DNA from 2 places in the Janthinobacterium sp. GW822-FHT07A03 genome. Region 2 is predicted to be linked to the other one. Evidence: riboswitches for the same ligand, from Rfam matches in the RefSeq annotation. Region 2 holds a riboswitch; the other holds the start of a gene.

Region 1 (3,477 bases), on a different contig from region 2:
CAAGTCCATGTTTTCTTTAATGAGTTGCATGGGCACGTGGCCCGGGCCTTCGATCATCACCTGCACGTCGTGCTTCCAGGCGATCTGCGTCAGTTCGCCCAGGGTTTTCAGTTCGCCCAGTTGCGCTTCGTCATTGGCGTCGTAGATGGAGCCGGGGCGCAAGCCGTCGCCCAGCGAGAACGACACGTCATACGCCTTCATGATTTCGCAGATTTCTTCGAAATGCGCGTACAGGAACGATTCCTGGTGGTGCGCCAGGCACCATTTGGCCATGATGGAGCCGCCGCGCGAAACGATGCCCGTCAGGCGCTTGGCCGTCATCGGCACGTAGCGCAGCAGCACGCCCGCGTGGATGGTGAAGTAGTCGACGCCCTGCTCCGCCTGCTCGATGAGGGTGTCGCGGAAGATTTCCCAAGTCAGATCCTCGGCCTTGCCGTTGACCTTTTCCAGCGCCTGGTAGATGGGCACGGTGCCAATCGGTACGGGGCTGTTGCGCACGATCCATTCGCGCGTTTCGTGGATATGCTTGCCGGTGGACAAGTCCATCACGTTGTCGCCGCCCCAGCGGATGGCCCAGGTCATCTTTTCCACTTCCTCGCCGATCGACGAGGTGACGGCGGAATTGCCGATGTTCGCGTTAATTTTCACCAGGAAATTGCGGCCGATGATCATCGGTTCCACTTCCGGGTGGTTGATGTTGGCGGGAATGATGGCGCGGCCGCGGGCGATTTCCTCGCGCACGAATTCCGGCGTGATCTCGGCCGGGATGCTGGCGCCGAAGGACTGGCCCGGGTGCTGGCGGCCCATCAGGTCGGCCAGGCGTTCGCCCATGGGGCCGGAAGCCTTGAGTTCGCGCAAATACTCCTGGCGGCGCATGTTTTCGCGGATGGCGACGAATTCCATTTCCGGCGTGATGATGCCTTGGCGCGCGTAATGCATTTGCGTGACGTTCTTGCCGGCAATGGCGCGGCGCGGCTTGCGGTGCAGATTGAAACGCAGCTCGGCCAGTTTCGGGTCCGCCAGGCGGGCGATGCCGTAGTCGGAGGTGGGGCCGGGCAATTCTTCCGTGTCGGCCCGCTCCATGATCCACGGCAGGCGCGGCGTATCGAGGCCGGAGCGGATGTCGATCTGCACGTCCGGGTCCGTGTAGGGACCGGAGGTGTCGTAGACGTAGATGGGCGGATTCTTTTCGCCGCCGAACGACGCTTCCGTGTCGGACTGGCCGATCTCGCGCATGGGTACGCGGATGTCGGGGCGGCTGCCTTCGACGTAGATCTTGCGCGAATTGGGCAGCGGCGCGATGGCGGCTTCGTCGACCGTGGCGGTGGCGGAGAGGAATTTCGGGTTGGCGTTCATTTTGGCTCCTTGGCTAGACTATTTTTAAGCCTGGAGCCAGCTAAGGAGGTTCGGAATTACGCACGCGGAAAGGCGGGGTGCGTTCATCCTAAAGCTTCCCTTCGCTGGCATTATCCAGATCAGGTTCGGAGGGTATTTCTCACCCGCGCTTGCACTGTGTTTCCACAGCGAAAGGCAGGACCCCTAGCGTTTGCCGCCTTGCGGCAGCGAGCCAATTATACGCGGTTCGCGCCGCGTGGCCAGATGATTTCTTGCAGGTGTCGTCTTTGCGCATCTGCTGCAATGCAGCAGACGGCGTCGCGCTTATTTCTTCTTGCCCCAGCGCCAGGCGGTCGGTTCGCCCTTCAGCTGGCAGATAAAAATGAGCACGGCAACGATGGCCACTTCATAGACGATATAGCCGACGAGCATGGTTTGCGGCGGGAACAGGAAGGCGCCGCAGGCGAACAGCGCCAGCGCGGCCAGGAACACCAGCCAGCCCTGCCAGGTGATGGGCAAGCCCCAGCCCCAGCCATAGGTCTTGGCGGGGAACCAGTAGGAGGGAGATTTGTCAGTCATGATTTTTCCTGGTCAATATCAATAACGCCAAGTATAAATCACGCTCCCCGCAAGCGCTCCGTGACATCGAGGCCGATGCCGCGGTAGCCGATGAAGCGGCTGCCATTGTCGAACATCGGTTCGCCGCTGACCTGCAGGTATTGCGTGCTGCCGTCGAGGTTGGTGCGGCTGTAGATGAAATCGAGGAACGGTTCGCGCGCGGCGATCTTGGCGTCGAGCAAGGCGCGCTCGGTGGCGTTCCAGCGCTGCGGCTCTTCCTCGCTGCCGATGCCCAGCATTTCAGCCACGGGGCCGGAAAAGCGCGTCAAATTGCCCTGCGCATCCTGCTCCCAGTACCAGTCGGACGACAGTTCCGTGAAGCGCTGGAAGCGCGCTTCGCTTTCGCGCAGCTCCGCCGTGCGGTCTTCCACCATCTGTTCCAGCGACTTGTTGTATTCCGCCAGCTTCTGGTACAGCAAGCGCACTTCCAGCATGTTGTGGATGCGCGTCTTGACTTCCACCAGGTCGAAGGGCTTGCTGACGAAATCCTTGGCGCCCGCCTGCAGGGCGCGCAGCTTGTGGCCGGGCTGGGCCGTGATCACCAGCACGGGCAGGTAGCTGCCCGCCTCGATGTCGCGCAAGCCTTCCATGACTTCGAAACCATCCATTTCCGGCATCTGCAAGTCGAGCAGGATCAGGTCGTAGCGGTGCTGCTGGTGCAGCGCGCGCACGGCTTGCGGGTCCATGGTGGACGTGATGCGCGTGTAGCCGGCATTGCGCAGCACCTGTTCCAGCAGCATGACGTTCGCCTCCTGGTCATCGACGATGAGGATGCTGGCGTTCAGGATCTCGGTGGCTTGAAGCATGGCGGTATTCCTAAAATTGAGTGCTGAATTAGCGTATTGCGTGAGTGTCGTCGGCCAGGCCGTGCGCGGCTGCATGGTGCAGGGCCACGTCGAGCGCGTCCATGAATTCGACGACCTTGATCGGCTTGGTCAGATAGCGGAAGAAGCCCGCTTGCAAGCCTTTTTCGATGTCGCGCGGCACGGCGTTGGCCGACAGGGCCATGACGGGAATGTGGCTGGTGAGGGGATCGTCGTGCAGGATATGCAGCGCGCCATAGCCGCTGATGCCAGGCAGGTTGATATCCATCAAGATCACGTCCGGCTGGTAGGTGCGCGCCAGGTCAATGCCCAGGTGCGCATCGATGGCCGTCAGCAGTTTCAAGTCGCTGCGGCGGGCGATCAATTGCTCCACCAGCGCCAGGTTGGCGGGATTGTCTTCCACGTACAGCAAGGTGCGCAGGCTTTCCTGCGGTTCCTGCACCTGCGGCAGCGCGTCGCCGTCGCCCAGCACCAGTGCCGGCGCGCTGCTGGCGGCCAGCTCGAACCAGAACGTGGTGCCCACGCCGACGGCGCTGTCGACGCCGATGGTGCCGCCCATCAATTCGACCAGTTGCTTGGTGACAACGAGGCCGATGCCCGTGCCCTCTTCCGTGCTGTTTTCCTGTCCCAGGCGGTTGAAAGGCTGGAACAGCTGCGCCACCTGGGCCGCGTCGAGACCGGCGCCGCTGTCGCGCACGCT
Region 2 (3,477 bases):
CGCTGGCCGATGCCGCGCACTACGATTTGACCCTGGTGACGGCGCCCGACAGCCCCTGGGTGGCCGATGGCTTGCAGCGCGAGTCCGAAGCCGTGCGCCAGCTGATCTACCGCTACCTGCTCGACGAGCTCGACGCGCGCGGCATCGCCTACCACGTGCTGCACGACAGCCTGGAAGCGCGCCTGGAACAGGCGGCGCCTTTGCTGCGGCAGGCGCTTGCTGGGGCGCCTGCCATTTCCTTTCCCTACAACGCCTAACAAAACCGTAGCGAGCGGCAGCGAGTTGTGGCCGAGAAGCGGAGCTGTGCGAATGCACAGTGAGCATCGGAAGCCGCAAATCGCGACGCGCAGTAGGTTTGGTTAGGTGTTTAAAAGTCGAACTGCGCCGAGACTTTAAAGGTGCGGCTGGCGCCCGGATACAGGTAACCGTCCGATTCCGGCGTCACGTCGCGCCAGTAGAACTTGTCGGCCACGTTGTTGACGGCGGCGCGCAGCACGGCGCGCGTGCCGGCGATGCGCGTGGCGTAAGCGGCGCCCAGGTTGAACACGTGGTACGACGGCACGAAGGTTGTGTTGTTGTACTCAAACGCTTTCTTGCCCGCATATTCCCAGCTGCCATTCACGCTCAGGCCCGCCACCTGTTGCACGGCATAGTCCGCATGCACGGCCGCCTTGAAGGCGGGCACGTTGGGTACGCGCTTGCCGTCGAGGTCCGCATTGCCCGTGCCCGACTGCTGGCTGTTCAGGGCCGTCACGGAGGCGCCCAGGCTCAGGCTGGACGATGCCTTGCCCTGGGCCGACAATTCCAGGCCGCGGTGCTGGGCCTGGCCTTCGCGCACGAAGTAGCCGGCCGTGTTCTGGAATTCCAGGCCCTTGCGGATCTGGAACAGGCTGGCCGCCAGCATGAAGTCCGGCGTCACATCCATCTTGGCACCGAATTCGATCTGCTTCGAGCGGCTCGGTGACAGTTCTTCATTGGCATTCATCGCCTTGCGGTCGGCCGTGCCGCCATGTTCCATGCCCTGCGAATAGGCCGCATACACGGACACATTGTCGAGCGGGGTATAGACGAGCGATACATTCGGCAGCAGGAAATCGTGCTTGGCGCGGATTTCCGTGTCGGCCTTCAGCACATACTGGTAGCCATCGACATTGATATGGCGCAAGCCGCCATGCAGTTTCCAGTTCGGCGCCAGGCTGACGATATCCTGCACGAAGACGGAGTTTTCCGTATCCTTGCGCACCAGGCGCACGGGGCCCGTGACGCCGGGCGACGTGCCGACGATCTGCGGCTGGTAGATGTTGCTCACGCCCACCCAGTCGTACACGTACAGGCCGGCGCGGTCCTTGCGGCGGAAGGTCGAGACGCCGGCCGTGAAGTCATGGCGCAGGGAACCGGTGGCGAACTTGCCCTGGATCATGGCTTGCGCGCTCAGCGGTTTTTTCGTCTCGCCCAGGCTGCGGTAGTCATACACGTCGTAATCGCCATTGCCGCAGAAGCCGGGGTACAGGTCCTGTCCGCTGCAGCCGTACGGGAAGGCCGTGTAGTCGTCGCGCTTGAACGAGTGCTGGTTGGCCGACAGGGTGGCGTGCCAGTCGTCATTGAAGGCGTACTGGAAGCGCAGGCCGATATTGCTGGTGACGGTTTCCACGGGGCGCGTCCACGGCTGCAGGTTGAGCATGGCGTCGGCGCTGATGCCGGTTGGCAAGGTTTTATTGTTCAGCAGCTGGAAACCGGGCGCCGTGGCCTGCGCCTTGTCCTGGTAGTCGGCGTCGAGCTGCAGCAGCGCTTGCGGCGAAATCTGCCAGTCGAAGGCGCCGGAAATGAACTTGCGGTTGCCGTCGGCGCCCTTGATGTAGGAGCGCAGGCGCTCGGCCGCCACGTTGACGCGGTAGCCGAAGCGCGTGTCCTCCAGGCGGCCGCCCAGGTCGACGGCGCCGTACAGGGTGCCCCGCTCGCGCGTTTCCACGGTCACGGTGCGCAGCGGTGCGGCGGTGGGGCGCTTGACGATGAAGTCGATCACGCCGCCCGGCGCGGCCACGCCTGCCTGCAAGCCGGCCAGGCCTTTCAGCACTTCGATGCGTTCCTTGTTTTCCAGCGGAATTTGCGTGTCGCCAGGAATGGCCACGCCATCCTTGCGGTAGCTGGAATTGTTGTCGAGCTTGAAGCCGCGGATCGTAAACTGTTCCGCATAGCCGACGGCGTTGTAGGCATCGTTGATGCTGGCGTCGAGCTTGACGGCATCGCTGAGATTGCGGATCTGCAAGTCCTGCATGTCTTTCTGCGAAATGACGGTGACGGACGCGGGCGTCTGCAGCAGCGGCGCATCGCTGAAACCGCCCACGGAGGCGCGCTTGGCGGCCGGCGCCTTGCTGGCCGTGACGACGACTTCGGCCATGCTTTGCGCCTGCGGGTCGGCGGCTTCGGTGGTGTCATTCGCGGCGAAGGCAGGCGCGGCAAACGCGTGCAGGATGGCCAGTGTCAGGACGGAAACGGATAAATTCGGTGTGGACATAGATTGCTCGTGGTTCAAGCCGTCTCGGGAAAGAGCACGGCAGGCTGCTTGTTCGGCTGGCGCCAACGCAGGAGCTATCAAAGGAGGGAGGTACTTTGCGCTTTCCTTCGCTGGCATTATCCAGATCAGGTACGAAGGGTATCTCTCACCCGGATGACTGCTCCAGGACCCCTAGCGAAATGACAGCTTAGCATGAAGCACGGCCGGCTGTCCCCCCTGGCCGACCGTTTTACAACAGTGTCGACGAAATCTACAGACTCAGTTCCAGCACCTTGCGGCTGACGGCGGGCGTGATGTCGCGCTGTTCGCCCAGCGCCGTCATGCCGTGCGCTTCCAGGGCGGACACGACGGCGTCCACGCTGGCATGGTTCAGGCCGTAATCGGCCAGGCGCGTCTTGACGCCCATGTGGCGGAAGAAGAATTCCGTGCGCGCGATGGCAGCCTCGATGCGGCCGTCTTCGTCGCCGCCATCGAGGCCCCACACGCGGGCCGCGTATTGCAGCAGCTTGGCGCGCTTGGCCTGCTTGCGCACGCGCAACATGCTGGGCAGGATGATGGCCAGCGTCTGCGCATGATCAAGTTCATACAGGGCCGTCAATTCGTGGCCGATGGCATGCGTGGACCAGTCCTGCGGCACGCCCACGCCGATCAGGCCGTTCAAGGCCAGGGTGGCGCTCCACATCACGTTGGCGCGCACGTCGTAGTCGTCCGGGTGCGACAGGGCTTTCGGGCCTTCCTCGATCAGGGTCAATAAAATGCCTTCGGCGAAGCGGTCCTGCACGGACGCGTTCACGGGATAGGTCAGATACTGCTCCATCACATGCGCAAACGCATCGACGACGCCATTGCCCACCTGGCGCAGCGGCAAGGTGAACGTCTTCGACGGGTCCAGCACGGAAAATTTAGGATACACCTTGCGGCTCATGAACGAGCGCTTTTCCTGCGTGGCCTTGCGCGTGATC

The links. A riboswitch is a leader RNA that binds a small molecule or an ion and turns the genes downstream of it on or off. The one in region 2 is predicted to bind thiamine pyrophosphate.
Region 1: linked by a shared signal. The riboswitch ahead of thiC (phosphomethylpyrimidine synthase ThiC) and the one ahead of AC1RJW_RS03245 (TonB-dependent siderophore receptor) in region 2 are both predicted to bind thiamine pyrophosphate.

The regions. Positions count from the first base shown of each region.
Region 1 is NZ_JBXAKW010000010.1:109,587-113,063, reverse strand. It holds gene thiC (phosphomethylpyrimidine synthase ThiC) at 1-1,356, opposite strand, end outside; TPP riboswitch at 1,436-1,551, opposite strand; gene AC1RJW_RS25325 (hypothetical protein) at 1,660-1,914, opposite strand; gene AC1RJW_RS25320 (response regulator) at 1,953-2,759, opposite strand; gene AC1RJW_RS25315 (hybrid sensor histidine kinase/response regulator) at 2,788-3,477, opposite strand, start outside.
Region 2 is NZ_JBXAKW010000001.1:703,305-706,781, forward strand. It holds gene AC1RJW_RS03240 (AAA family ATPase) at 1-257, shown strand, start outside; gene AC1RJW_RS03245 (TonB-dependent siderophore receptor) at 368-2,515, opposite strand; TPP riboswitch at 2,601-2,698, opposite strand; gene AC1RJW_RS03250 (iron-containing alcohol dehydrogenase) at 2,766-3,477, opposite strand, start outside.